DNA from 3 places in the Bradyrhizobium sp. SZCCHNRI20481 genome. Region 1 is predicted to be linked to each of the others. Evidence: predicted binding sites of a transcription regulator. Region 1 holds the regulator's gene; each other region holds the start of a gene.
The links. Region 1 encodes PhoB, which activates phosphate uptake and scavenging genes when phosphate is short. Its sites were predicted from a motif close to TGTCATNNANCTGTCAT; they were not measured.
Positions count from the first base shown of each region.

Region 1 (9,955 bases):
CTTCCGCGATCGGCGGGCAGCCCGGCACCTTGATGATCGGCTTGTTGGTGATGACCTTGTCGATCGGGGTCGCCTGCGTCGGATTGGGCTTTGCCGCCTGCACACAGCCCCAGGAGGCACAGGCGCCCCAGGCGATGATCGCCATGGCGTCCTCGGCCATCATCTTCAGCTTTTCGACGAACGGCTTGCCGCCGTCGATGCAGAACATGCCACCTTCGTTCAGCGGCGGATTGCCTTCGACCGCGAGGATATACTGTCCCTTGTACTTCGCGCGCGTCTCGTCGAGGATGGCCTCCGCCTGGTGGCCGGCCGCCGCCATGATGGTGTCGTCATAGTCGAGCGAGATCATCGACAGCACGGCATCCTTCACCAGCGGATGCGCCGAGCGGATGAAGCTCTCCGAGCAGCACGTGCACTCCAGCCCGTGCATCCAGATGACCGGCGTGCGCGGCTTGGTTTCCAGCGCATTGGCGATGCGGCTCGCCGCGACCGGGCCGAGGCCGAGGCTCGTCGCGGTCAGGCTGCAGAATTTGTGAAAGCTGCGCCGCGTGATGCCCTGACGCCTGATGACGCTGTAAAAGGTTTCCGTTGCCGCGCCCATGAGTCCTCCCCTGACATCGCGTTGGCGATCATCTGATCGCGTTCTGGCGAGAAGGACAGCAAGATGCGGGCCAGCATCATTGCTGGATTTGAATCATAATGATTTCAGATGCTTGAAGCGGTGCGATCGCAGTGACGGAGCCTTCGGTGGTGGATCGCGCGCGACAATCGGAAATCACGCGCTTTGCACCGACAATCTTGTTTCCGCTTGCCGCCTGCCTGTGTGCAGCGCGCTCAATGCGCCGTGCAGACCATGCAGGGATCGAACGACCGCACCACGTGCTGGATGCCGACCGCACGCGCGCCGGCATCGCCGACCTCGGTGCCGACGAGCGCCTGCTCGAGCGGGCCCGCAACGCCGTTGGCGTCGCGCGGCGAAAAATTCCAGCTCGTCGGCGCGATGATCTGATAACGCTCGATCCGGCCGGAGCGCACTGCGAGCCAGTGGCCGAGGCTGCCGCGCGCAGCCTCCACGAGCCCGACGAAGTGGCCGTCGGCCGCCTCACCGCTGTTCACGCAGAACGGCTCGTTGAGACGCAGCGCCTTGATCCAGTGCTCGATTGACAGCGCGAGTTGCGCGGTTTCGATCAGCCGGGCGATGACACGATTGCGGACATTGCTGCGACCGCTCGCGAGCAGCGCGGTGATCAGCGGCTGACCGTCAATGGCCTGCCTTGCGAGAGCGCCGACCTCGACCGGTTCTCCCGCGAGACGCGGCGCCTTGCACCAGCTATAGGCGTCGGCTTTGTCGGCATCGGGCACGGTGCGGCTCTCGGCCGGATCGAGCGACGTATCGTGCATCCAGGCGTGCGAGACGTCCTCGGTGATGCCGTCCGACGGCAAAGCCTGGACCTCGCCACTGCTCGTGCGGACGCCAGCGCGAAAACGAGCCCCATTGAAGTCGTGGTACGCGCCGAAGCTCATCAAGAGACCTGGTCCGCTGCCGAGGTCGGCCAGCGCGAGCGCATCGGCCAGCCGAAGGAAATGCGCGAAGTCGCCGGCTCGGCCCTCGCGCCAACGGTCGAGTTCGTCCGGCGTCGACAAGGCGAGCACGTTCTCCAACTTGTCGGCGAACAGGACGCGCTCAAGGAAACCGCGAAACGACGCCGCGATCGCGTTGAGCCGCACGCGCTCGCCGAGCTCGATCGCGCGCGTCGTCCCGCCCGGCTGGAAGGCGAGACTGTGCGGCCATTTGCCGGCGATCAGGCCCATGATCTCGAGCAGTCGCGCGCGCGCAGGCAACGCTTCGCGGGCCGCGCTGCCCTTCGTCGCCGCGAAACGCTCGGCCGTAGCCGAATGCCAGGCATGCGAGGCGTAGGCGTCGCGGGCGAAGTCCGGCATGAAGAAGATGTAGAAATGCGTCAGATGGTCCGCTGCGTTCTCGGCCGCGTGCGCGATGTTGGCCGCGAGGACACCGTTTGGCGCTGCCGCAATACCCATGGCCTGGCGCAACGCCGCGGCGGCGGCGATCGATTGCGACACCGAGCAGATGCCGCAGATTCGCGGTGCGATCACCAGGGCGTCCAACGGCGGCCGCCCCTCCAAGATCTGCTCGAAGCCGCGATAGAGCGGCGCCGTCACCTCTGCCCTCGTGACGCGACCGCTCTCGATATCGAGCCTGACCTCGAGATCGCCTTCGACACGATTGAACGGCCCGACCGTGATCCGCGTCATGGGCGACGCTTGTCACTGGCCCGGCCCGGCGGCACCACGACGTGATCGGCAGTCGCATTGACTCGGACGCGGCGCGGCGTGGCCGATTTCGACAGCGCTGCGAGCGCGACGAACCAGGCTTTCGGCATGTCGGTGGGAAGGCCGACCGGGATGCCGGCGAGCTTCGCCGTCTCCAGATAGTTCTGCGCGCTCTCGAAGCCCGGCGAGGTGCAGGCGATGCAGGCGTAGCCGCCCTTGGTGCAGGAGCCGCCGCCGTTCCACGAGCGCTGATTGCAGTCGCCGACCGCCTGCGTTGCGCGGCAGCCGAGATGCTCCATCAGGCAACCGCGCTCTGACATCGCTTCCGCACTCGCCTTGAACTCGTAGAACTCGTTGCGTGAGCAGCCGTGATGAGCGAGGTGGTTGGCGATGAAGGTCGGACGGCCGACTGTGTCGAGGCCGTCTGCCGTCAGATCGCCCGAGGTAAGCGCCAGCAGGCTCTCCATCATCCAGCCCGGATGCGGCGCACAGCCTGCGACGTTGATCACCGGCAGCCCGCGTTTCGAGCGGAAGGCCGCGCCAAGCGCGCCGCCGATATCGCTGCCCTCGAACTGCAGTCCGACCGCATCGGTCGGATTGATGCCAGCCGCGGGAATGCCGCCATAGGCGGCGCAGCTGCCGACGGCGACGACGTAGTCGGCCAGCGGCGCCAGATCGAGCAGCCAGTGATAGATCGAGCGGTTGGTGCCGGCGAGCATGTTGAAGCGGCCGGTCAGACCGGGGCCTCGCGCCACCGAGCCTTCGAGCACCAGCAGATCGAGCCGCTCGCGGCCGTCGCGGATCGCCTCCAACAGCTCCACGACCTCGTCCCCTGTCTGCTCGCTGACGGAGGGATGCCATACCAGATCGATGCCGGATTGGCGCAATTCGTCGAACCAGCCGGACGCACCGCTTTCCAGGATCGACATGGTGCAGCCGCCGCAGCTCGCGCCCTGCAGCCACAGCATCCTGATCGTTCCCTCCGAGCCGACCATCATGAGGCCCCGCTCCTAGCCCGTCTTATGCGTTCCGCTTCGTATCGCCGGCGGGTTTAGCGCCCCCGCACGAACGCTGGCAAGCGCTTCGCCGGGCGTCGCCTCGGAACCGCGCTGACTGCGACCGAGCAGCATGGCGACCGCCCAGACCAGTCCGAACAGGCCGATCGCGACGATTCCGAGATTGGCGACACCGTCGCCCAGCGCGGTGGCGACGTCAGCCCATCCCCCCGTCAGGCCAAGCCGCGGCGCCAACAGCGTGAACGCCTCGAAGCTGCCGATCACCAGCGCGATCGCAACGGATGCGCCGGTGATCACGAGGTTATAGCGCAGCTTGCGTGCGGGATCGGTCAGCGCCCAGCGATAGGCGCCGACCATCAGCATGCTGTCGGCGGTGTCGACGGTGGCCATCGCAGCCGCGAACAGCGCCGGGAATACCAGCACATGGGCGAGGCTCGCGCCGCGCGCAGCCTCGGTCGCCGACAGGCTGAGAAGCCCGATCTCGCTCGCGGTGTCGAAGCCGAGACCGAACAGGAAGCCGAGCGGATACATGTGCCAGGCGCGTCCCACCAGGCGGAGCACGGGGCGCAGCAGGCGGATGAGGATGCCCCGTCCGGGGCTTCCGGCGGTTTCCATCTCGGACTGCGGCTGTGCCGTGCGGCGCCAGAGGTTCACGAACAGAATGAGGTTCGCCAACGCGATCAGCAGCAGGAAGCCGGCCGATACCGACGTGCCGACGACGCCGCCGATCGTCCTGATCGCACCCTCTTCATCCAGGAGGTCCGCGCCCGCGATGAGGCTCACGACGATGGTGGCGATGACGACGACGCTGGAGTGGCCGAGCGCAAAATAGAGGCCGGCGGCGCGCGGGGGGTTACCGTCCTGCACCAGCTTCCGCACGACGTTGTCGATGGCCGCGATGTGATCCGCATCGACCGCATGACGCAGTCCGAGCAGCCAGGCCAGCATCGCGGTGCCGACGATGGCGGGGCGGTCGGCATAGAGCGCGAACGCCCAGGCCCAGGCGAGCGCGTTGGCCGCGACCAGCCCGGCGACGAGCGCGACGGTCCGGCCGGGCTGCGACCGCCACCACAGCAGCCGCGCGGCCCGAGGATGATCAATTGGAACAATCGTCATACTCGGACTATAGCAAGAGCCAGGCCAGTTCGGTAAAGCCCCCGCTGCAGGCAAAAGCTGCAGGAAAACCTGGGCGGCGCTTCCCGGATTGCCCTCTCGCTTGGCAACCCGCTATCCAGTCACGCACAGATCATGACCAGCGGCGGGGACCTCGTCCCTCTCGCCCCCTCCTTCCCTCACCGCGCCGAGGCACTCTGTGCCGCGATCTCGCGCCGCACGACCGCCTCGAACTGGCTCGCGGGGGCGGCGAACATCAGCCGGGTCTCCTCGTGGAACGCCGAGAAGATGCCGACCACGGCCGGCTCCCCGCCGACCTCGGCCAGGATCGGCGAGCCCGAATAGCCGAAATTGGCCAGGCAATGCACTGTCAACAGCCGGGCATCCCCGGTCATGCCGGCGCTGCAATTGCGCTGGCCGGTCGGCGAATAGCGCCGCTCCTGGCCATAGCCGATCTCGGAGATGGTTCCGGCCGTGGTCGCAGCCGCGAGCTCCTCGCGGGTCAGCGCCTTGACCGCCACCGGCTTCGACGGCAGAGCATCCTTCAGCACGATCAGCGCCCAATCGGCGGGCGAGCGGTCGAGCGACCATCTGTCGTGCCGGGTCGGAACGAAATCGGGCGCCACGATCAGCTTGTCGGCGACCGACGATGCCGCCGGCGTGCCACGGTTCATGCCGGCCAGGAAGCGGACATTGCCGGGGCTGACCTGCGCCACGCCGTTGAAGACGCAATGCGCGGCGGTGAGCACGACGCGCGGCGCCACCAGGGTGCCGGTGCACCAGCCGCCGCTCGAGTATTGCGCGACGGTGACGACGCCGATCGACGACGCCGGCCAGGAGGTGGGATCGACGACCTCGCCGATGTGGCGATCGAGCCCGAGCAGTTGCTCCGGACGCGGAGTGGCAATGCCCGCATCCGCCGATTCCGGTTTCGGCTGCCAGGACGCAATGGCGCTCTGGGCCTGGACGCGCTGCGGCTCGGTCAACCTGACCCGCTGCACGTCGCGGCCGGCCGATCGCACGCCACTACGGCCCGCCATCACCAGCCAGGCATAGCCCTGCACGACGTCCTGTTTCACACCGCGGCCGTCGAGCAGCATCAGGCCGAGCATGTATTGCGACTGGGCGAAGCCCTGCGCCGCGGCGCGGCTGAACCAGCGACTGGCTTCGCCGTAGTTGGAGGCAACACCCTCGCCATTGACGTAGGCGATGCCGAGATAATGTTGCGCGACGGCGAGCCCCTGATCGGCGGCCTTGCGGTACCAGGCCAGCGCCTCGCTCGGATTACGCGGCACGCCCCAGCCGAACGCCTGCATGAAGCCGACGTCGAACTGCGCCCGCGCATCGCCCTTGGCGGCCAGCGGCAGCAGCCGTCGCATCGCCGCCGCATGCTGCCCGTTGCCTGCCGCCGCGACCGCGTCTTCGAGCTCGGCGGCCGTGGCGCCCGCCAAGCTGCCGAGCAGCATGACAAGAGATATGATGATGGTCTTGATCAAGGGCGTCCGCTGGGACCGAAACATCGTGACGGGCCACGAAGCAGACACGATCAAGACGGCGGCGGCGTGGCGGAAAGCGGACCGCGATCTCCTCAATCGGGCCCGCTCGCGCCTCACACCTTCTTCATCCTCACGCCCATCGCCCTTACACCTGCTCGCTCTTGGCGAAGCGATCATCGAGCGCATAACCGGCGCCGCGCACGGTGCGGATCGGGTCCTGCTCGCGGCCGGGATTGAGCAGCTTGCGCAGGCGGCCGATATGGACGTCGACGGTGCGCTCGTCGATGTAGATGTCGCGGCCCCAGACGCTGTCGAGCAGCTGTTCGCGGCTGAACACGCGGCCGGGGTGCTCGAGGAAGAATTCGAGCAGGCGGTATTCGGTCGGGCCGAGATCGATCGGCCGCCCCGAGCGCGCCACGCGGCGTTTCTCGCGGTCGAGCTCGATGTCGCCATAGGACAGCACGGTCGCCAGCCGCTCCGGGCTCGCCCGCCGCAGCAGGCCTTTCACGCGCGCCAGGAGCTCCGGCACCGAGAACGGCTTGACGATGTAGTCGTCGGCGCCGGTGGCGAGTCCGCGCACGCGCTCGCTCTCCTCGCCGCGCGCCGTCAGCATGATGATCGGCAGTTGCCGGGTCTCGGAGCGCGCGCGCAGGCGGCGGCACAGCTCGATGCCGGAGAGGCCCGGCAGCATCCAGTCGAGCACGACGAGATCCGGAACGCGCTCCTTCAGCCGCGTGTCGGCCTCGTCGCCGCGCGCCACGGTCTCGACCTCGTAGCCTTCGGCCTCGAGGTTGTAGCGCAGCAGCGTCGTCAGCGCCTCCTCGTCCTCCACCACCAGAATTCGGGCGCCCATGTCTGAACCGTCTCTCTTAGTTACCGGGAATCGTCGTCGCGAAGCTCGTCATGTCGCCCTTCGGGCGCTTGTCCATGATCTGCTGGCCTTCGATCATATAGAATACAGTCTCGGCGATGTTGGTCGCGTGATCGCCGATGCGCTCGATGTTCTTGGCGCAGAACATCAGGTGGATGCAGAACGAGATGTTGCGCGGATCCTCCATCATGTAGGTCAGGAGCTCGCGGAACAGCGAGGTGCAGATGGCGTCGACTTCCTCGTCGCCCTTCCACACCGTCATCGCCGCCGGCAGGTCATGCGCGGCATAGGCGTCCAGCACCGTCTTGACCTGCGACTGCACCAGATCGGTCATGTGCTCGAGGCCGCGGATCAGCTTCAGCGGATGGAAGTCGCTCTCCAGCGCCGCGACGCGCTTGCCGATGTTCTTGGCGAGGTCGCCGATGCGCTCCAGATCGGTCGCCACGCGCATCGCGCCGACGATCTCGCGCAGGTCGACCGCCATCGGCTGGCGACGGGCGATCGTGAGCACGGCGCGCTCCTCGATGATGCGCTGCAGCTTGTCGACCTCGGCGTCGGTGGCGACCACCTTCTGGCCGAGCGCGATGTCGCGCCGCACCAGCGCATCGACGGAATCGACGATCAGCCGCTCCGCGAGGCCGCCCATCTCCGATACCAGACGGGTGAGGTCCTGCAGATCGCTGTCGAACGCCTTGGCGGTATGTTCACTGGCCATGATGATCTCCTGAAGACAATGTCGTCGGCGTCAGCCGAACCGGCCGGTGATGTAATCCTGGGTCCGCCGATCACTCGGCGAGGTGAAGATCTTGCTGGTGTCGTCGAACTCGATCAGCTCGCCGAGATACATGAAGGCGGTCTTGTCGGAGACGCGCGCCGCCTGCTGCATGTTATGCGTCACGATGGCGATCGTATAGTTTTCGGCGAGCTCCTGGATCAGCTCCTCGACCTTGGCGGTCGAGATCGGATCGAGCGCCGAGCACGGCTCGTCGAACAAGATCACCTCCGGCCGGACCGCCACGGTGCGCGCGATGCACAGTCGCTGCTGCTGGCCGCCGGACAGCGACAGGCCCGAGGCGTTGAGCTTGTCCTTGACCTCGTTCCACAGCGCGCCGCCGCGCAGCGCCTTCTCGACCCGGTCGTCCATCTCCGACTTCGAGATCTTCTCATAGAGGCGGATGCCGAAGGCGATGTTCTCGTAGATCGTCATCGGGAACGGCGTCGGCTTCTGGAACACCATGCCGACCCGGGCGCGCAGCAGATTCAGATCGAGCTTGGGATCGAGGATGTTGGTGTTGTCGAGCATCAGCTGCCCGGTCGCCCGCTGGCCCGGATAGAGATCGTACATCCGGTTGAAGATGCGCAGCAGCGTGGACTTGCCGCAGCCGGACGGGCCGATGAACGCGGTGACGCGGTTGGTGCCCAGCGACAGGTTGATGTTCTTCAGCGCGTGATGGTCGCCGTAGTAGAAGTTGAGGTTGCGCGCGGTCACCTTGGCCGGCGCATCCGGAAGCGCCTTGCCGTGAAGAGCGTGATTGGGCTGACTGACGGAGACGGACAGTTCGGTCATTTGGTGTTCCTCTCGGCGCCGAGAATGCGTGCACCGATGTTCAGGGCGAGCACGGCCAGAGTGATGAGAAGGGCTCCGCTCCAGGCCAGTTGCTTCCAGTAGGCATAAGGGCTCTGGACGAAATTGTTGATGGTGACGGGCAGGTTCGCCATCGTCCTGGAAAGGTTGAGGCTCCAGAACTGGTTCGACAGCGCGGTGAACAGCAGAGGCGCGGTCTCGCCGGCGACGCGGGCGGTGGCAAGCAGCACGCCGGTGATGAGGCCCGAGCGCGCCGCCCGATAGGCGATGCGGCGGATCACCAGCGAGCGCGGCAGGCCGAGCGCAGACGCCGCCTCGCGCAGCGGGTTGGGCACGAGCAGCAGCATGTCCTCGGTGGTGCGCAGCACCACCGGGATCACGATGACCGCCAATGCAAGGGAACCCGCGAGTGCCGAGAAGCCGCCCATCGGCACCACGACCGCACCATAGATGAACAGGCCGATGATGATCGAGGGCGCCGACAGCAGGATGTCGTTGATGAAGCGGATCACCGAGGTCAGGCGGTCGTTGCGGCCGTATTCGGCGAGATAGGTGCCGGCGAACAGGCCGAGCGGCGCGCCGATGCCGACGCCGATGATCGTCATGATCAAGGAGCCGACGATGGCGTTGCGCAGGCCGCCTTCGCTGGAGCCGGGCGGCGGCGTGTCGGCGGCAAAAACCTGCAGGCTGAGGCCGGCGAGTCCGTTATAGAACAGCGTGAACAGGATCAACGCCAGCCAGGTGACGCCGAACATCGCGGCGGCGACGCAGAGGCCGCGGATCACGATGTCCCTGCGGCGCCGGCGCGCATAGATCGGATTGACCTGCGCATCGAGTGTAAGCGTGTCAGCGCTGGACATGGCTTATCTTCCCGCCTTGGCTTCGAGCCGCATGAGCATCAGCCGCGCGCTCGCCAGCACGAAGAAGGTGAGCACGAACAGCAGCAGACCGAGCAGGATCAGGCTCGACTGGTGCAGCCCGTCGCTCTCCTGGAATTCGGAGGCGATGGCGGCCGAGATCGTGGTGCCCGGCGCGAAGATCGAGGATGAGATCCGGAACGAGTTGCCGATGATGAAGGTCACCGCCATCGTTTCGCCGAGCGCACGGCCCAGCGCCAGCATGACGCCGCCGATGACGCCGACGCGGGTGTAGGGAATGACGACGCTGCGCACGACCTCCCAGGTGGTGCAGCCGACCCCGTAAGCGGCTTCCTTCAGCACCGGCGGGACGGTCTTGAACACGTCGACCGAGATCGAGGTGATGAACGGTAGCACCATGATCGCCAGGATCAGCGAGGCGTTGAACAGGCTGAGATAGGACGGGGGACCGGCGAAGATGTCCTGCAGCACGGGGATGCCGGCGCAGAGATTGATCATGAACGGCTGGAACGTATAGGCCAGGAACGGCCCCAGCACGAAGAAGCCCCACATGCCGTAGATGATCGAGGGAATGCCGGCGAGCAGCTCGATGGCAAGTCCGATCGGACGGCGCAGCCATTGCGGGCACAGCTCGGTGAGGAAGATCGCAATGCCCAGACCGACCGGAATGGCGATCAGCATCGCAATGAAGGACGTGACCAAGG
Region 1 is NZ_JAUEUE010000007.1:271,262-281,216, forward strand. It holds gene QX132_RS13935 (hydrogenase small subunit) at 1-601, opposite strand, end outside; gene QX132_RS13940 (nickel-dependent hydrogenase large subunit) at 835-2,274, opposite strand; gene QX132_RS13945 (HupU protein) at 2,271-3,287, opposite strand; gene QX132_RS13950 (HoxN/HupN/NixA family nickel/cobalt transporter) at 3,303-4,424, opposite strand; gene QX132_RS13955 (trypsin-like serine protease) at 4,601-5,917, opposite strand; gene phoB (phosphate regulon transcriptional regulator PhoB) at 6,063-6,770, opposite strand; gene phoU (phosphate signaling complex protein PhoU) at 6,787-7,503, opposite strand; gene pstB (phosphate ABC transporter ATP-binding protein PstB) at 7,534-8,355, opposite strand; gene pstA (phosphate ABC transporter permease PstA) at 8,352-9,233, opposite strand; gene pstC (phosphate ABC transporter permease subunit PstC) at 9,237-9,955, opposite strand, start outside.

Region 2 (9,955 bases), on a different contig from region 1:
GCGGCGATGTCGGCGTACGGCCACAGGCCGGTGCGGCCGGCGAACCGCCACGACAGGCCCTGCCCCGTGAGCTCGAACTGCTGCGCGGCGCCGATCAACGACGCCTTGTAGGCGTAGCGGATCGCGTCATGGCCTTCTGTGGTGATGTCCTGGGAAATGGATCGGTCCTGTTGCGTGTGGCGCGCGCCTTATCCTACAAACGGAGCATGAGCGAAACGATCTATTTTCCGCGCCACCTGATCCTGGCCGGAGCGATGGCCGCCGGCGTGCTGCTGGCGCTGGCCGTGCACATGCTCGGCGCCCGCTACGGGCTCGATCTCGGCGGCCTGTGGCAGACCGAGAGCGGCGCCTTCATGCCGGCCGGATCGGCGATCGCCTGGTGGCTGATCGCCACCGTCGGCTTCTCCTCGGGCTATTTCATCGCCAACATCATGCACAGCGCGGTGTCGGGCGAGATCCCGCAGCGGATGCGCAACTTCCTGGTCGTGGTCGGCGTACTGATGTTGGCCGGCATCGGCCAGGCGATCTCCGGCCCGAGCCCGGTGCCGTCGGCCTCAGGTGTGCTGGCCGGCCTCGCCGCGCTCTGCCTCGGCGCCCTGATGGCGTTCTGCGGCGCCAATTTCGCGTTGCGTAAGAGCTGACGCGCGGCATCCGGATGCGACGACGCCGCGCGGGATGTCCGCGCGGCGTTTTGTCTCATCGACTGGTGACGCGATCAGCTCGCGGCGCGCAGGTTGACGCCGCTCTCGGCGAGCTTGGTCAGCTTCATGTCGGTCGCCTTCTCCTCGTCGAGCGTCTTCTGCAGCACGGCGGCGCAGTCGCTGCGGCCGAGCTGCTTGGCCCAGGCGATCAGGCTGCCGTAGCGCGTGATCTCGTAGTGCTCGGCCGCCTGGGCGGCGTTGATCAGCGCTGCGTCCAGCACGGCCTTGTCGTCGACCTCGCCGGCGACCTCCTCGGCCTCCTCGATGATGCCGTCGATCGCCGGACAGTCGACCGCCTTGGCCGCGATGCCGTGCATCTTGAACACCTGCTCGAGACGCGTCACATGCGTCTTCGTCTCATCGAGATGGGTCAGAAAGCCCTGCTTGAGCTTCCGATCCGTCGCCTTGTCCGCCATCTTCGGCAGCGCTTTGACGAGCTGGTTCTCGGCGTAATAGATGTCCTGCAGCTGATGAACGAACAGATCGTTCATCGTCTTGATGTCCTTGGTGAACAGTCCCATTTGCCTCATGTCCTCTTGGTTCGGGAACATGGCAGGTCCCTCCCCGACCGATCGTCGCCATGTTCGCTGTGCCCGCGGGGCGCTAACCGGCGGCCACCGCGGTTGTTCCGGCGCAACCGGCCCTGCCGGCCGGAACCGGTCGCAGAGGGCCAGGTTTGCTCGTGAACCGCGCGCGTAACCAATTGGACCGAACTGAGGCGGTCGCCAGCCATGTGACTGGAGTGTGACAGACCCGCGCCGCATGGGTCGGAGCTGAGCTGTGTCAAGGACTGCACAAGGCGCGCATTTTAGCATAAGGAACAGGCTGTCACGAATTGCCCGCCTCCATCGACCAATGGTTTCGCCTCTTTTCCAAGAACTAGTACCGCCCCGCCGGGAGGATGAATGCAGCGCCTGCTGACCACGCTCTCGCGTGGCTTCAAGAAATGGATCGGCTGGAAGCGGCTGGGGATTGCAGCGAGCCTTGCGATCATCGCCTTCGCGATCACGACGCTCGTGCGCACGCTCAAGGGCGTCGATGCCGGTGTCATCCTGACGGCGCTCACCGAAATCCCGCTCGGTCACATCGCGCTCGCGGCCTTGTGTGTGATCGGCGCGTTCTGCACGCTGACCTTCTATGACTATTTTGCACTGCGAACGATTGGCAAGAAACACGTCCCCTATCGCATCGCAGCGATGAGCGCCTTCACCAGCTATTCGATCGGCCACAACATCGGCGCCACCGTCTTCACCGGGGGCGCGATCCGGTTCCGGATCTATTCTGACTACGGCCTGTCCGCGATCGACGTCGCCAAGATCTGCTTCCTGTCGGGCCTGACCTTCTGGCTCGGCAACCTGTTCGTGCTCGGCATCGGCATGACCCTGCATCCGGCCGCCGCCACCGCGATGGACCAGTTGCCCCCGGCGATGAACCAGCTGATCGCGATCGGCATCCTCGGGGCGATCTTCGCCTATCTCGGCTGGCTGACCGCCGGCAAGAACCGCCGGCAGCTCGGCCAGAACGGCTGGAAGGTGGTACTGCCTTCCGCGCAGCTCACGCTGGTGCAGATCCTGATCGGCGTCGTCGACCTCGGCTTCTGCGCGCTGGCGATGTACCTGCTCGTCCCCGCCGATCCTCCGATCGACTTCCTGTCGCTGTCGGTGGTGTTCATCCTCGCCACCCTGCTCGGCTTTGCCAGCCATGCGCCTGGCAGCATCGGCGTGTTCGATGCCGCGATGCTGGTGGCGCTGCCGCAGTTCGGCCGCGAGCAGCTCTTGGCCACCCTGCTCGTCTTCCGCGTGCTCTATTTCGTGATCCCCTTCGCCATCGCGATCTCGATCATGGGCATCAGGGAGCTCTGGATGAACGTCGTCAAGCCGTGGCAGGAGCGGCGCCGGCTGAACGCCGCCTGCGAGGACGAGGTCGCCGCCAAGCGCGCCGCGGCCGCGGCACCCGCTGCGGTTCCCCAGCGCATCAAGCGCCACTCCCAGCGCTGAGCAGCAACTTCTCTCGCGGACGGTTCGACCCTCGACCGGTTGAACTCGCGTGCGATCCTCTTATTTCCGCCCCATCGCTGACGTGAATCCTTGCGCATGACCCGAATGCCCCCTCGTCCGCTGCTCGCCGCCTGCGTCCTGGCCGGCCTGCTCGCCCCTCTCGCCGTCACCGAGGCGGCCGCGCAGTTCGGCGCAGCGCCGCTGCAGATCAGCTGGGAGGTGCGCAACCGCTTCCGTCTCTTCCGCGAGGAGCGCGACTTCCTGCTGCATACCGAGAGCACGCGCGACCGCTCCATCCTCGCCGCCGAGCAGGCGCTGGGAGTGCAGAGCGACGGCCGCGGCTGGGCCCGCAACGTCGTCAACCGGCTCTGCATCGACCTCGCCGGCCGCGTCAACGAGCCGTGCACGCGCGACAACGTCAAGGAAAGCTATCTCACACCCCTCGACCATCCGGTCACCGTGCGCCTGACCGGCCCGGTGCCGGTCGGCGCCACCTGTGCCTGGTCGTTCGACGACGGCGACGGGCCGCAGACCTCGACCTTCGACTGCGCCGAGCCGGTCAATTTGCGCGTCCGCTACGGCCGCCAGACCGTGGCATCCGTCGATGTCGCCAGTCCCGAAGGCACGCGGCAGGTCTCGACCGGAATCCAGGTCCGCGACGTCCTGATCGCCGGCCTCGGCGACAGCATCGCCTCCGGCGAGGGCAATCCGGACCGCCCGATCGCGCTCGCCGACGACGGCTTCTGCTTCCGCTCCTATCTCGGCGGCCCGACCGCGCAATATTATCGGCCGAGCCGCGCCGGCTTCAAAGGCGGCCGCGCCTGCGAGGCGCCGGACACGCTGCAGAACTGGCAGAAATACAGCGCGGTCTGGCTCAACGCTGCCTGCCACCGCTCGCTCTACAGCTACCAGACCCGCACGGCGCTGGCGCTCGCGGTGCGCTATCCGCACGTCGCGGTCACCTACCTGCCGCTCGCCTGCACCGGCGCCACCATCGCCGACGGCCTGTTCGGCAGCCAGCGCGCGCGCGAATGCACGCCCGGCCGCTCGGTCGCGACCTGCGCCGGCGGCGTCAACGGCCAGCTCGGCGAACTCCGCGAGGCGCTGACCGCGGCCAAGCGCCGCCAGCCGGACCGCAAGCTCGACCTGATTCTGCTGTCGATCGGCGCCAACGACATCAACTTCTCCGGCCTCGTCGCCGACGTCATCGTCGACACGCCGACCGAGCGCACCCTGTTCAAGCGCTCCGGCGTGATCGGCTCGGTGGAGGAATCGCGCAGCGAGCTGGCGAGCGACCTGCCGCAGGGCTTTGCCAAGCTGCGCGAGGCGCTGAAGCCGCTGGTCGGCGACCTCTCGCACGTCATCTACACCTCCTACGGCAATCCGGCGCTGAGCCGTGCCGGCACGCCCTGCCCGGGCGGCCCGGCCGGCTTCGAGGTCCATCCGTCGTTCAATGCCAATCCGCAGCGGCTCGCCAAGGTCGCGGGCTTCGTCGAGAACGAGTTCCTGCCGTCGCTGCGCGGGCTGGCGCAATGCACCGCGGGAGTTCTGTGCCGCGATCCGCAGGCCGACCGCATGACCTTCGTCGATGCTCATCAGGCCGCGTTTGCCGATCACGGCTTCTGCGCCCGCTCGACGCAGGATCCGCCGTTCGACCGCGAATGCTTTTCGGCCGACGGCGCCAGCTTCGATCCGAACATCGTCAGCGCCGCCAACGAGCCGCTGCTGTGCGGCCGCGGCGCCAGCGAATATCGCCCCTATTTGCCGCGCGCGCGCTGGATCCGCGACGCCAATGACAGCTACTTCTCGGCGATGACCTATCCGCAAGGGCTGCCCGCGGCGATGCAGCCTTCCGACATCCACGATGCGAGCTGGGGCGTGCTCTCGGCCGTCTATGGCGGCGCCGTGCATCCGACCGCCGAGGGCCACGCCGCCATGGCCGATGCCGCGTTTCCGGCCGCAGCAGAGGTGCTCAACCTCGATGCGGCCGAGCCCAACGTCACGAGCCAGCCGCTGCCGCCAGCGGGAGTCGTGCGGCAGTAGCGCGCGGCCAACGATCGGCTCACCGCCGATGCACCGAGTCGCCCGTCGGCTCGACGTTGCGTCTCGGTCGCGAGCGGAGTCCGTCGATTGCGCCGAAACGGCCTGCCGCAAAAGGACGAAATTCGCCCGCCATTCCAGGTCGATGACTGCGTCCGGCCGCCTCGTGACAAAATTTCCTGTTTCTTTTTTCCAGAAATCATGCTCTGATGAGCGCATCCCGTGCTCATGAGAGGGGCGGTTCGCGGTCGTCACGAACGTGGAGTGCGGGACGCGGTGGGCGCCACCGGTCGCAGCGTGATCCGATCATGCCGACGAACGAGCGGCGGCGCACGGTGAAGTCGTAGGGTCCTGGCATCCCGATGCTGATGCCAAGCGAGCGGTGGTGATGATCCGCTCGTGACGGGGGCAAGACAGCCGGTCCCCGGGGAGAGGACGTATAAGCCGTCAAACATCGCGCAGGGAATGCCGGTTGATCGGCTTTACCTGTGGTTCCTGCCGCCTGCATTTTTTTAGCAGGCGGGCCATGGGTGAGGCCCTCACCCGGCATTCCCTGCGCCCTCTCGCTCGAGAGGGTCGCGTTCAGCTTGAAAACTCGGACGCCATGCGCCGCGAGATCACGATGGTGTGTCGCTTAACAACGACCACCAAGCTGCAGTTCGGCGGCGAACTACTTAGTCGGCGCCGGCTTCTTCATCATCGGCGGCGGCGCCTGCTTGGTCGCGGGGCCGGTTGCCGTGGTCGCCTGGGCCGGCAGATATTTGGCGAGGATCGCGGGGTCGATCTGGGCCATGTTGGTATCTGGAAGACGGGTCCAGGTCTCGTCCTTGCCAAACAGCGAGATGCCGAGATAGCCGTGCAGGATCAGCGTCTGCCCGTCCGGACTGACCCGCATATTGGCCTTCCAGATGTTGCCGTCGCGCGGATTGAGCACGTTGCCGCCTTCGTATTTCAGGCCCTCGCGCTTCATGTCGCGCACGAAGGAGATGCCGAGCACCGGCGCATTCTTGCGGTCATCGCTGCACTTCGAACAGACCTCGTTCGGATTGTCGCCGGGGCGCGGAAACGTCTTGGCGATCACGCCCTCGAACACGCCGTCGTGGTCGATGAAGAGGAACCAGCCGACGGGCCTGCCATCCTCGACCTTCTGCCACAGACCGGCCGCTGTCGGCTCAGCCGCGAGCGCAGGCCGCGTCAGCAGAGCACCGGCAACGACGAGCGCGCCGATCGCGAGCTTCGTCACACCAGGCGCCAGCCGAAGTCGGGGAAACGCATTGCGCATTATCATCTCACCTTGACCAAGTCACAAAATGAATGGCCGCACAGTACGGCCGTTTCGTGCATCGTTCCAGCCCATAACAGGTCTGGCGCGCCGGTGAAACCGGCACGCGCAGGAAACATTTCTTCACATTTGAGTTGGTCCGGCGGCGCCGGGTTCCACGCTTCCGAGCAATTAGTTGACGCCGAGCTTCTTCTGCAGGCTCGACGACGACGTCGTGTACTGGAACACCAGCCGCTTCTCCGGATACACGTAGCGGTGCGCCTTCTGCGCCATCAGCGCGCCCTCGTGGAAGCCGCACAGGATCAGCTTGATCTTGCCGGGATAGGTATTGATGTCGCCGATCGCGAAGATGCCGGGCACCGAGGTCTCGAACGCCGAGGTCTCGACCGGAATGAGATTGTGCTCGAGAGCGATGCCCCACTCGGCAACGGGGCCGAGCTTCATCGTCAGGCCGAAGAACGGCAGCATCATCTCGCACGGCACGGTCTCGACCGCATTGTCGTTGCCCTTGATGGTGGCCGCGGAAAGCTGACCGTTCGCACCTTCGAGCGCCGTCACCTGACCGATGCGCAGATCCATCTTGCCGCTCGCCACGAGCGCGCGCATCTGCTCGACGCTGTGCGGCGCCGCGCGGAAATCGTCGCGCCGATGCACCAGCGTGATGCGCTTGGCGAGGGGATGCAGATTGAGAGTCCAGTCGAGCGCGGAATCGCCGCCGCCGACGATGACGACATTCTTGTCGCGGAACTGCTCCATCTTGCGCACGGCATAAAACACCGAGGTGCCTTCGTATGCCTCGATGCCCGGCACCGGCGGACGCTTCGGCTGGAACGAGCCGCCGCCGGCCGCGATCACCACGACCTTGCACTCGAACACCTTGCCGGCGTCGGTGGTGATGCGAAAACCGGGATCGCCGATCTTCTCGACCTTCTCGACCATCTCGCCGAGATGGAAGGTCGGGCTGAACGGCTTGATCTGCTCCATCAGCTGCTCAGTGAGGCCCTGCCCCGTCACCATCGGCACGCCGGGAATGTCGTAGATCGGCTTCTCCGGATACAGCTCGGCGCATTGGCCGCCGACCTTATCGAGGATGTCGATCAGATGCGCCTTGATGTCGAGCAGCCCCAGTTCAAAAACGGCAAACAGTCCGCAAGGGCCCGCGCCAATGATCAGCACATCGGTCTTGATCGCTTCGCTCATGTCGCTCTTCTCGTTGGAGGCGCCGCTCGACGGATGGCGGCAGATGGCGGTTCCGAATTTGTAGCCAACGGGGTGGTCGCAGGGAAGGCACAAAAGCCGCCCCTCGCTCGCGCGCGGCTTGCAGCGGCGGGCTTAGCCGGGTTTGAAGGGGGCATGAATGATGGAGATCAATCGGTGACAGAGACGGCCCGCCGCGACCACGCGCCACGCCTGGAGGACTTTCCCTATCGGCTGACGGACAATGTCCGCTTCGGCGACCTAGATCCCAACCAGCACGTCAACAATGCGGTCTATGCGACCTATTTCGAGACCGGCCGGGTGACCTTGATGAAGGACCCGCGCCATGGCCTCGGACAGGAGGGGCTGGCCTGGATCATGGTGCGGCTCGACATGCATTTCCGGGCCGAGCTGCGCTGGCCGGGCATGATCGAGCTGGGACTGGGGGTCGTGAGGCTGGGGCGCACGTCGGTGACCTGCGAGCAGGTCGTGTTCTCGGACGGGCGCTGCGTGGCGTCGGCCACCGCGGTCATGGTTCTGATCGACGAGGCGACGCGCAAGCCGGCGCCGCTGACGCCGAAGCTCATTGCTGCGCTCCAGCCGTGGGTCCGCCGCGGCGTGACGATCGCGCTGCCGGCATAGGCCTGGCGGCGATCACCGGGGGCGCGGCGATGAGGACGCGAGGCGAACGGTCAGGCCTGACGCTCGGGGGTGGAGACGACGAGGCCGTCGAGCTCGTCGGAGACCTTGATCTGGCAGGAGAGACGGGAATTCGGCCGGACATCGTAGCCGAAATCGAGCATGTCCTCTTCCATCGGGGTCGGCGGGCCGACCTTCTCGCGCCAGGCTTCGTCGACATAGACATGGCAGGTCGCGCAGGCGCAGGCGCCGCCACATTCGGCTTCGATGCCGGGAATGGCGTTGCGGATCGCCGCTTCCATCACGGTCGCGCCGTTCTCGATCTCAACGGTTCTGGATTCGCCGGTATGGTCGACAAAGGTGATCTTGGCCATGTGTGCTCGTGCTGCGCAGGGAATGAGGTCGGGCTGTCCTATAACGGACCGCTCCGCTCCGCGCTAGTGCTGCCGCCGGCCGCTCAGGCCGCGCCGAGCATCTCCGAAATCGCCGCGCGGGCCTGCGCGATCGCCGTGCCCAGCCAGGCCAGCGCATCGGCCGGGTCGCCCGCCCGCAGCGCCGCTTCGAGCCCTTCCGCCGCGTCGGCGACATCGAGCGCGCCGACGGCGCGGGCCGAGCCCTTCAGCGTGTGGGCGACGGTGGCCGCATCCTCGGGCATCACCTGCAACCGCTCCAGCAGGCGGACAGCCTGGTCCGCAAACATGGCGAGCACCTCGCGCTCGAGCGCGCTGTCGCCGAGGGTCATCCGTCGCAGCAGGTCCAGGCTGATCGGCCCGTCGTCGGGAACCAGCGGGGGCGAGGGCATCCATTCGATCCGTGAAAGGTCGGGAATCATGGCGGCAATCCGGTCCGGCGGGCGCGCCGCGCGCGCCTGTGGTAAGTCAAGCACGACAATGGTTAATGCATTGTTACCGGCCCAATTGCCGCGGGTTTGCCGCGATTTGGGCCCGGCTCTGCCCCAATCGCGGCAGAAACGGGAATTCGCAGAACTTCTAAAGTGTTAACGGCGAGTGCTGTTAACGATGATTAAGAATCTCTTAACCACGGCCATTTCTTTCAGCAGGCACTGCCAATAGGATGATGCCCGGATGGAGTGGGTCACCTGGCGGAATTTGCCACCCCTGGTGCCTGCGAGGGATGACGTCCGGTTCGAGCGTTGCGAGAGGGCACTCGTACGCGGCTCGCCGGATCGAAATTAAGACGAGGGCTCGGACTCAACATGGCGAACACTCCGAAAAAGGTCAAAGACCCGACTGAAGTTGCGCTGTCCGCCATTCAGGAGGCTTTGAACATCAGCGATTCGTCCGCGCCCACGGACTCGCAGAGCTCGGTCCACGCCGAGGGCGCCCCGCCCGTCATGCCGAACGGCGTGTCCAGTCTGGATTCGTTCGACTCGCGTCCGGGCATCGACCGCAGCAGCCTTGACGAGATCGAGCCGCCGCCGCTCGCCGCGCGCCGCCCGGCCAATGACGACCGCGAGACCATCGGCCAGTTGCTGCAGGCGATCCAGAAGGGCCGCCCGTCACGCGGCGTCTACACGCTGGCAACCGCCTTTGCAGGCATCTGGATCGTCGGCTGCGTCCTGCTGACCATCGGTTTCCTGCCCGCTTTGCAGGCCCTGATCGGCCAGAGCGGCGGCGTGCTGGTGCTCGCCGGTCTCGCCGCCGTGTTCTTCGCACCGGTTCTGCTGTTCTACTTCCTGGCCAGTCTCGCCTGGCGCGGCCAGGAGCTGCGCATGATCGCGCAGTCGATGGCGCAGGTCGCGATCCGCTTCTCCGAGCCGGAAGGCGCCGTCAGCGATTCCATCGTGACCGTCGGCCAGGCCATCCGCCGCGAGGTCGCGGCGATGGGCGACGGAGTCGAGCGCGCGATCGCGCGCGCAGGCGAGCTCGAGATGCTGGTCGCCAACGAGGTTGCAGCCCTTGAGCGCGCCTACAGCGACAACGAGGTCCGCATCCGCGCCCTGCTGCAGGACATCGCCCATCAGCGCGATAACCTCGTCGGCCAGGCCGAGCAGGTCCGCAGCGCCATCTCGGGCGTACAGATCGACCTTCGCCACGACATCGCGCTGATCTCGGACGCGATCGCCTCGCGGGTCGACG
Region 2 is NZ_JAUEUE010000009.1:17,469-27,423, forward strand. It holds gene QX132_RS16000 (hypothetical protein) at 1-98, opposite strand, end outside; gene QX132_RS16005 (hypothetical protein) at 207-641, shown strand; gene QX132_RS16010 (ferritin-like domain-containing protein) at 716-1,222, opposite strand; gene QX132_RS16015 (YbhN family protein) at 1,607-2,698, shown strand; gene QX132_RS16020 (hypothetical protein) at 2,795-4,741, shown strand; gene QX132_RS16025 (DUF2147 domain-containing protein) at 5,409-6,020, opposite strand; gene QX132_RS16030 (NAD(P)/FAD-dependent oxidoreductase) at 6,192-7,220, opposite strand; gene QX132_RS16035 (thioesterase family protein) at 7,395-7,859, shown strand; gene QX132_RS16040 (2Fe-2S iron-sulfur cluster-binding protein) at 7,910-8,230, opposite strand; gene QX132_RS16045 (Hpt domain-containing protein) at 8,314-8,688, opposite strand; gene QX132_RS16050 (methyl-accepting chemotaxis protein) at 9,073-9,955, shown strand, end outside.
Region 2: the regulator PhoB is predicted to act here: its motif matches at 1,435-1,451, upstream of QX132_RS16015 (YbhN family protein).

Region 3 (9,955 bases), on a different contig from region 1:
GGCTACTGGATCATCCGCGGCCGCGGATGATGACAGCCAACGGGACATGGAATGGACAAGACCCAGCCGCATCCGCTGTTCAAGCTCGCGACCGAACTCGGTCCGCTGATCGTGTTCTTCGTGGTCAACGCCAAGTTCAATCTGTTCGCTGCGACCGGCGCGTTCATGGTGGCGATCATCGCGGCGCTGATCGCGTCCTATGTGGTGACGCGGCACGTGCCGCTGATGGCGCTGGTGACCGCCGTCGTCGTCATCGTGTTCGGCACGCTGACCCTGGTGCTGCACGACGAGACCTTCATCAAGGTCAAGCCGACCATCATCTACTGCCTGTTCGCGGCCGTGCTCGGCGGCGGTCTGCTGTTCAACCGCTCCTTCATCGCGATCATGTTCGATCAGATGTTCAACCTGACGGCTGTGGGCTGGCGCATCCTCACCTTCCGCTGGGCGCTGTTCTTCGCGGCGATGGCGGTGCTGAACGAGATCATCTGGCGCACGCAGAGCACCGATTTCTGGGTCGGCTTCAAGGCTTTCGGGGTTGTGCCGCTGACCATGATCTTCGCCATCGCCCAGATGCCGCTGATCAAGCGCTACCACCAGGACCCGGCGTCGCTCGAAGCCAGCGATGCGGCCGAGGGGGATGTGAGCAAGGGGTAGCTCCGCCGTGCCCTCTTTGCGAGGAGCGTAGCGACGAAGCAATCCAGGGCTGCGCGAGGACTCTGGATTGCTTCCCCGACCCGTTGGCTAGCAACGACGCCTGAACTACGATCCCGCCTTCAACGCCTTCTCGATCTCCGGCTTCAACACCGCATCGATGTTCTGCGCCGTGATCGGGCCGACCAGCTTGTAGACGATGGTGCCCTCGCGTCCGACCACGAAGGTCTCGGGCACGCCGTAGACGCCCCATTCGATGCCGGCGCGGCCATTGCCGTCGACGCCGACGACGTCATAGGGATTGCCGTGCCGGCCGAGGAAGCGGCGGGCGTTGTCGGCGCCATCCTTGTAATTGATGCCGATGATCTGAAAGCGCTTGTCGCGGCCGAGCTCGACCAGCAGCGGCGCCTCGTCGTGGCAGGGCACGCACCACGATGCCCAGACGTTGACGATGCTGACCTTGCCCTTGAGCGCGGCCGGATCGAGTCCGGGCACCGGCGTGCCGTCTCTGGCCAGCTCCGGCAGCGGCGGCAGCGGTGTGGCCGGCGCCGGACGGCCGATCAGCGCCGACGGAATGCGCGACGGATCGCCGTTGCCGAGGCGCGACCAGAACAGCGCCGCCAGCCCGAGGAACACCACGAGCGGCAGCAGCATGAGGAATGAGCGGCGGCGCGGCGCCGGCTCTGTCGCAGCCTGTTCAGTCATTGAATGTCCGTTGCCGCGCGGCCGGAACGGCGGCTGATGCCGCTGTCCTCGAGCGCGCGCAAGCGCGCCTTCTGGGTGCGGTAGTCGATGGCGATCCAGCCGATCAGCACCACCACGACCAGCGCCGCCGCAAGATAGGAGGTGGCGATGAAGGAGGTATAGGGGCCGAGGTCCATATCAAGCCGCTCCCGCGATCTGGCCTGCCGGATCGTCGGCTGGTGCGGTCGTCGTGTAGGCGCGCGCCTGCATCATCTGCAGGCTGCGCACACGACGACGCAGGATCTCGTTGCGCATCGCCGCGACATGCAGCGTCACGAACAGGAACGTGAACCCGATTGCCATCACCAGCAGCGGGATCAGGAATGATTTGTCGAGCGCCGGACCGCCCATCCGCATCACCGACGCGGGTTGATGCAGCGTGTTCCACCAGTCGACTGAGAACTTGATGATCGGCAGGTTGATGGCGCCAACCAGCGTCAGCACGGCGGCAGCACGGGCGGCGCGGGTGGGATCCTCGACCGCGCGCCACAGCGCCATCAGGCCGAGATACATCAGGAACAGGATCAGCACCGAGGTCAGCCGGGCATCCCACTCCCAATAGGTGCCCCACATCGGCCGGCCCCACAGCGAGCCGGTGAGCAGCGCGAGGAACGTGAAGCTGGCGCCGATCGGGGCGGCGGCCTTGGCGGCGACGTCGGCGAGCGGATGCCGCCATACCAGGGTGCCGAGCGAGGCGATGCTCATGACGCCCCAGACGAACATCGACAGCCACGCATTGGGCACGTGGATGAACATGATCTTGACGGTCGCGCCCTGCTGATAGTCGTCGGGCGCCAGCGCCGAGAGGTACAGGCCGGCAGCCAGCAGCGCGGTCGTGACCAGCGCCAGCCACGGCAGCAACCGTGCGGCGAGGCCGAGGAACCGGGTGGGATTGGCAAGGTCGATCAGCGACATGAGACCCTTGTTAAAGGCGGAAGCGGTTGCAGGCAATCAGCACGGCGCCACCAGGTAAGAGTTGATCATGGTCAAACCTCGGCGGGCGGTGGGTCAATCCAGCCCGTTCCGCAAGCTTGTCGCAGCGGCGAACGGGCCGATCACGAAACTCACCAGCGACAATGCGCACAGGATCGAGAATGGCGCCCCGAACGGAAGCGGACCGACGATGGCCGCCTGCGACGCCGCGACGCCGAAGATCAGCACCGGGATCGATAGTGGCAGCACCAAGACCGCCAGCAGCAGCCCGCCGCGGTGCATGGTCACCGCCAGCGCCGCACCGATCATGCCGATGAAGGTCAGGGCAGGCGTGCCCGCCAATAGCGTCAGCGCGACGGCGCCGGTGGCGGTGGCGTCGAGATTGAGAAGCAGTCCGAGCACGGGCGTCGCGATCACCAGCGGCAGGCCGGCGGCGAGCCAGTGCGCCAGCGCCTTGGCGGCGCAGGCCAGCTCCAGCGGTGTCCGGCTCATCACGACCAGGTCGAGCGAGCCGTCCTCGTGGTCGGCGGTGAACAGCCGGTCCAGGGTGAGCAGGCTGGAGAGCAGGGCACCGAGCCAGAGGATGGCGGGGCCGAGCCGAGTCAGGAGCGCCAGATCCGGCCCGACCGCGAATGGCATCAGCACCACGACGGTGAGGAAGAACAGCACGCCGATCAGCGCGCCGCCGCCGATGCGCAGCGCGATCCGGATGTCGCGGCGGATGAGGGCACCGAGCGCGGTCATGCGGGGAGGGCCTTGGCTGATTGCTTGATGGCAGATGGTGAGCCACGCTCCCTCCACCCGCAAACTGCGCTCCCTCCCTCCTTGTGGGGGAGGGCTGGGGAGGGGGGTGGCTCCGGGTGACGCTGCCGTTGTGGACGCCCACCCCCGACCCCTCCCCGCAAGGGGGAGGGGTCGGCGCGCCGATGGGACGTTGGTTGGTGCGACCGAATCTCGTCAAACAAGTTAGAGCGCGTCGTGGGGCACCCCCCTCCCTGACCCTCCCCCACAAGGGGGGAGGGAACGGAGAGAGCGGTGGGTGGGACTGCGAAGAGGCGAGAGGGAATCATCGAGCCTCCCCGATCCGCAGCTCGCGCGTGGCGATGCCGAGCGGTCCATGTGTCGCGGCCACGATCAGCCCGCCGCCAGCGAGATGCTCGCGCATCAGGCCGGCGAACATCGCCTGTCCGGCGATGTCGAGCGCGGCGGTCGGCTCGTCCAGCAGCCACAGCAGGCGCGGCACGGCCAGCAGGCGCGCCAGCGACAGGCGGCGGCGCTGGCCGGCGGACAGATAGGCGGCGGGCAGGTCGATGGCGTGCGCGATGCCCACCGCCGCCAAACAGTCGGGGATCGGCCGCGTGACGCCGCCGCCGAGGAATTCGGCCCAGAAGGTCAGGTTTTCGCGCACGCTGAGCGCCGGCTTCAGCGCGTCGCGGTGGCCGAGATAGTGCGCCTGCTCGGGCACCGTCAACTCGCCTTCGCCGCCCTCGATGGCGATGGAGCCGCCCGCCGGCAGCAGTAGGCCGGCGATCAGCCGCAGCAGTGATGTCTTGCCCGCACCATTGTGTCCGGTCACCGCCAGCGCCTCGCCCGCGAGCGCTTCGAACGCAAGTCCTGCGAACACCTCGCGGCCGCCGCGCACGCATCTGACGTCGCGGCCGAACAGTTTCGGAGACAGTGTTGGAGAAAGCTGCATGGCCCGTCGTGACAGCCCTTACGAAATTGATGGCTAGCGCGTGAGAATTTGTGGGTGATGCCACGTCGCGGCTTGCTTGTGGCTGTGGCGGCGCAGTTAGAAAGCTTCTATAAGCCCGACCTTGATGCAGCACACAATCGCCCGCTGCAAGCCATCCGGCGCCTCGCGCTGACGGTTCTTAAATACCCCCTCCGGGTATACAGATCAATTGGGATTTCCACGCATGACCTCGCTCGACAGCTTCAAGTGTCGCAAGACCCTCAAGGTCGGAACGAAGAGCTACATTTACTACAGCTTGCCCACAGCCGAGAAGAACGGTCTCAAGGACATCTCCAAGCTGCCCTATTCGATGAAGGTGCTGCTCGAGAATCTGCTGCGCAACGAGGACGGCCGCACCGTCACCAAGGACGACATTGTCGCGGTGTCGAAATGGCTGCGCAAGAAGTCGCTGGAGCACGAGATCGCCTTCCGTCCGGCGCGCGTGCTGATGCAGGATTTCACCGGCGTGCCTGCGGTGGTCGATCTCGCAGCGATGCGCAACGCGATGCAGAAGCTCGGCGGCGATGCCGAGAAGATCAACCCGCTGGTGCCGGTCGATCTCGTCATCGACCACTCGGTGATCGTGAACTACTTCGGTGACAACAAGGCGTTCGGCAAGAACGTCGCCGAGGAGTACAAGCAGAACCAGGAGCGCTACGAATTCCTGAAGTGGGGCCAGAAGGCGTTCTCGAACTTCTCCGTCGTGCCGCCCGGCACCGGCATCTGCCACCAGGTCAACCTCGAATACCTCGCGCAGACCGTCTGGACCAAGAAGGAGAAGATGACCGTCGGCCGCACCAAGGGCACCTTCGAGGTCGCCTATCCGGATTCGCTGGTCGGCACCGATTCGCACACCACGATGGTCAATGGTCTGGCCGTGCTCGGCTGGGGCGTCGGCGGCATCGAGGCTGAGGCCTGCATGCTCGGCCAGCCGCTGTCGATGCTGCTGCCCGACGTCGTCGGCTTCAAGCTGACCGGCGCGTTGAAGGAAGGCGTGACCGCGACCGACCTGGTGCTGACCGTCACCCAGATGCTGCGCAAGCTCGGCGTGGTCGGCAAGTTCGTCGAGTTCTTCGGGCCCGGCCTCGACCATCTCTCGGTCGCCGACAAGTCGACCATCGCCAACATGGCCCCCGAATATGGCGCGACCTGCGGCTTCTTCCCGGTCGACGCCGCCACCATCGACTATCTCAAGACCTCGGGCCGCAAGGGCCCGCGCGTCGCGCTGGTCGAGGCCTATGCCAAGGCGCAGGGCCTGTTCCGCACCGCCAAGTCGGCGGACCCGGTGTTCACGCAGACGCTGACCCTCGATCTCGCCGACGTCGTGCCGTCGATGGCTGGTCCGAAGCGTCCCGAGGGCCGCATCGCCCTGCCGGCGGTGGCCGAGGGCTTCGCCACCGCGCTGGCCGGCGAGTACAAGAAGAGCGATGCCGCGCAGCGCTTCCCCGTTGAGGGCAAGGACTTCGACATCGGCCATGGCGATGTCGTCATCGCCGCCATCACCTCCTGCACCAACACCTCGAACCCGAGCGTGCTGATCGGCGCCGGCCTCTTGGCCCGCAACGCCGCCGCCAAGGGCCTCAAGGCCAAGCCGTGGGTGAAGACCTCGCTCGCCCCGGGCAGCCAGGTGGTCGCCGAGTATCTGGCTAACTCCGGCCTGCAGAAGGACCTCGACAAGGTCGGCTTCAACCTGGTCGGTTTTGGCTGCACTACCTGCATCGGCAATTCAGGTCCGCTGCCGGAGGAGATCTCGAAGTCGATCAACGACAACGGCGTCGTCGCGGCGGCCGTGCTGTCCGGCAACCGCAACTTCGAAGGCCGCGTCTCGCCGGACGTGCAGGCCAACTACCTGGCCTCGCCGCCGCTGGTCGTGGCCTACGCGCTGGCCGGCACCGTGACCAAGGATCTTTCGGTCGAGCCGATCGGCATCGGCAAGGACAAGAAGCCGGTCTACCTGAAAGACATCTGGCCGACGACCAAGGAGGTCAACGACTTCGTCAAGAAATTCGTCAAGGCGTCGATTTTCAAGAAGCGCTACGCCGACGTGTTCAAGGGCGACACCAACTGGCGCAAGATCAAGACGGTCGAGAGCGAGACCTATCGCTGGAACATGTCGTCGACCTACGTGCAGAACCCGCCGTATTTCGACGGCATGAAGAAGGAGCCCGAGCCGATCAAGGACATCGTCGAGGCCCGCGTGCTGGCGCTGTTCGGCGACAAGATCACGACCGACCACATCTCGCCGGCCGGTTCGATCAAGCTGACCTCGCCCGCCGGTAAATTCCTCAGCGAGCACCAGGTCCGCCCGGCCGACTTCAACCAGTACGGCACGCGCCGCGGCAACCACGAGATCATGATGCGCGGCACCTTCGCCAACATCCGCATCAAGAACTTCATGCTCAAAGGTGCCGACGGCAACATTCCGGAAGGCGGCCTGACCAAGCACTGGCCCGACGGCGAGCAGATGTCGATCTACGACGCCGCGATGAAGTACCAGGAAGAGGGCGTGCCGCTGGTGGTGTTCGCCGGCGCCGAATACGGCAACGGCTCGTCGCGCGATTGGGCTGCGAAAGGTACCCGGCTGCTCGGCGTCCGCGCCGTGATCTGCCAGAGCTTCGAGCGCATCCATCGTTCGAACCTGGTCGGCATGGGTGTGCTCCCGCTCACCTTCCAGGAAGGCACGTCCTGGTCCTCGCTCGGCCTGAAGGGCGACGAGAAGGTCACCATCAAGGGCCTGCAGGGCGACCTGAAGCCGCGTCAAACCCTGACCGCCGAGATCGTGTCGGCCGACGGGGCGGCGCAGCAGGTGCCGCTGCTCTGCCGGATCGATACGCTGGACGAGCTGGACTACTATCGCAACGGCGGCATCCTGCACTACGTGCTGCGCAAGCTTGCTGCTTAACCAAAGCGCGACGCGACAGTTTGGCTCACTCTGAAGTGAGTAGCGGGTGATGAAGGAGGCGGCCTATGACAAAGGCCGCCTCCTTTTCGTTTGCAATCTATTAACTACGAGGGCGGCTTCGCAGATCATTGACGCGGCAGGGCGCAGCGGACCATGTTCCAGACAGGACAGTGACGATGAGTGGACAGATGTCGTGGTGGTCGCGCGCGGCGCTGAGTGTCTGTGCGGTCATCGCTTTCGTCCGGCCGGCTGCGTCCGATCCGCGTGCGGTGATCGAACTCTTCACGTCCCAGGGCTGTTCATCCTGCCCGCCGGCCGACAAGATCCTCGGCGAGCTCGCCAGAGATCCCTCGGTCATCGCGCTGTCCCTGCCGATCGACTACTGGGACTACCTGGGCTGGAAGGACACGCTGGCCGACTCCCGCTTCACGGCCCGGCAGCGGGCCTATTCCAGGGCGCGTGGCGATCGCGAAGTCTATACGCCGCAGGCGGTGGTCAACGGCTCCGTGCATGTGATCGGCAGCGACCGCGAGGCGATCGAAGGCGCCATCGAGGAGACCGTCCAGGGTGGCAGCGTGATGTCGGTGCCGGTGAGGCTGTCGGTCGACGGCCAGGACCTCACTGTCTCCGTGGCCGCGGCCAACGACCAGATGCCGCGCAAGCACGGCGAGGTCTGGGTCTGCTCGATCTCGCGGGTGGTCCCGATCTCGGTCGGCCGCGGCGAGAACAGCGGCCGTGATCTGACCTATTACAACGTCGTTCGCGGTCTTCAGAAGCTGGGTGACTGGAATGGTTCGCCGGTCAGATGGAGCGTGCCGCTGGAGAAGATCGCCCGCGAGGGCGTCGATGGCACCGTCGTCTATGTGCAGGACGGCAGTCGCGACCGCCCCGGCGCGATGCTCGGGGCCGCCTTTTCCGAGTTGCCATTGGTCGGACGGGCTTCAGCAACGGCGCGTGCTCCCGAGCGCTGATCTTCGGTCGTCCTGATCTTCGTTTCCCTTGACCTGCGGTAAGGCGCGTCACGTCCATAGGACGGAGGCGCGCCATAACATGTTCCGTGCAGCTCACGCCAAAAAAGCAAAAGGACCAACTTGCGTTGGCCCTTTGCCTTACTTGTGAATGGACCCGATCCTGACGACCCCGGGGGGCTGGGGGCTGAGGAATCCGGAACCGAAAGGACCGGGCCAACGCACATGAATCTTATGCCTAAGGTCGGGGGCGGTCGGTGGGCGGAAAGACGGCGCGATTATGATTCTGCTAACGATCCCGTGACGCTTGCGTGTTCGCGGAGTTCGCGCGGTTGGCATGCACGGCCGAACTTCAACAATGAAAACGGCCCCTTGCGGCTTCCGGCGGTTGGCGCGATCATGTCACACAGATGACAGGAGGACGCTCATGAACCTCACTCCGGAGGATGCCGACCCCAGCGAGAACCGCGCGGCGGCGCGCAACGCGGCCGCAGCGCCCAACCGGGTGACGTTCGATCGTCTCGAGCTGAATCGTATCCTCAACCTCTACGGCCGCATGGTCGCCGACGGTGAGTGGCGCGACTATTCGATCGACTTCCTGCGTGACCGGGCCGTCTTCTCCGTGTTTCGCCGGGCGTCCGAGGTGCCGATCTACCGCATCGAGAAGGACCCGCGGCTGGCGCGCAAGCAGGGCATGTACAGCGTGATCTCGGCCACCGGCCTGATCCTGCGCCGCGGTCATGAGCTCGAGCGCGTGCTGCTGGTGATCGCGCCGAAGCCGGCGCTGGTCTGATCCCACGCGCTCCGGCTGATCATGACATTCCGACTGGCGTTGCTTACGCCGGGACGTCGCTGCTCCCGGCCCCGAGCGGGCGCTGCATCATCACAGTATCGAGCCAGCGGCCGAATTTCAGGCCGACGCTCGGGTGGGTGCCGATCATCTGGAAGCCGCAGGCGGTATGCAGCCGGACCGAGCCGGCATTGGCGGAGTCGCCGATGACGGCGATCATCTGGCGAAAGCCTCCCTCCTCACAGGCGTCGATCAGCCGCCGCATCAGTCGCATTCCGATGCCACGACGCTGGCTGGCGGGGGCGAGATAGATCGAGTTCTCCACCGTGAAGCGATAGGCCGGGCGAGGCCGGTAAGGCCCCGCATAGGCATAGCCAACCACCTCTCCGTCCAGCAGGGCGGCGAAATAGGGAAAGCCGTCGTCGGTGAGCGCCCGGAAGCGGCGCGTCATTTCCGTCAGATCCGGAGGGTCGAGCTCGAAGGTGGCCGTGCCCTCGCGGACGGCCTGGCCGTAGATGACGGTGATGGTGGGAAGGTCGGCCTCCCGGGTGGGCCGGATCTCAATGTCGGACATGGTGGAAACATACCAAAGCGGACGCGGCGATCAATCCGGCCTCGCGGCATGGCTGCCGTCGCGCCCGCGCCGCGGTCGCAATTGGCTTGCGCAAACGAAAAGCCCCGGCGGTGAGGCCGGGGCTTCGAAGGTCGCTCGTGTGAGCCGCTGGCTCAGTCGCGCTGTCCGAGCAGCTGCAGCAGCAGCGTGAACAGGTTGATGAAGTTCAGGTACAGCGACAGGGCGCCGGTGATCGCTGCGCGCTCGGCAATGTCGCCGCCCGCGGAAGCGTAGCCGTAGATGTACTCGTTCTTCAGACGCTGCGTGTCCCAGGCGGTCAGGCCGGCGAACACGAACACGCCGATCACCGAGACGATGAACTGCAGCATCGAGCTCGCCAGGAACAGGTTCACGAGGCTCGCCAGCACGATGCCGACCAGGCCCATGAACAGGAACGAGCCCATGCCGGTCATGTCGCGCTTGGTCGTATAGCCGTACAGGCTGAGCGCGCCGAACGTCGCCGCGGTGATGAAGAACACCCGCACGATCGAGGTGTGAGTGTACACCAGGAAGATCGACGACAGCGAGATGCCCATCAAGGCCGAGAACACCCAGAACAGGATCTGCGCGGTCGACGGCGCCAGGCGGTTGATGCCGGCCGAGATCGCGAACACCATGA
Region 3 is NZ_JAUEUE010000015.1:141,145-151,099, forward strand. It holds gene QX132_RS24110 (septation protein A) at 52-654, shown strand; gene QX132_RS24115 (DsbE family thiol:disulfide interchange protein) at 760-1,356, opposite strand; gene ccmD (heme exporter protein CcmD) at 1,353-1,532, opposite strand; gene QX132_RS24125 (heme ABC transporter permease) at 1,534-2,310, opposite strand; gene ccmB (heme exporter protein CcmB) at 2,404-3,072, opposite strand; gene ccmA (heme ABC exporter ATP-binding protein CcmA) at 3,395-4,024, opposite strand; gene acnA (aconitate hydratase AcnA) at 4,248-6,965, shown strand; gene QX132_RS24145 (DUF1223 domain-containing protein) at 7,154-7,936, shown strand; gene QX132_RS24150 (DUF2794 domain-containing protein) at 8,361-8,726, shown strand; gene QX132_RS24155 (GNAT family N-acetyltransferase) at 8,770-9,297, opposite strand; gene QX132_RS24160 (Bax inhibitor-1/YccA family protein) at 9,450-9,955, opposite strand, start outside.
Region 3: the regulator PhoB is predicted to act here: its motif matches at 8,333-8,349, upstream of QX132_RS24150 (DUF2794 domain-containing protein).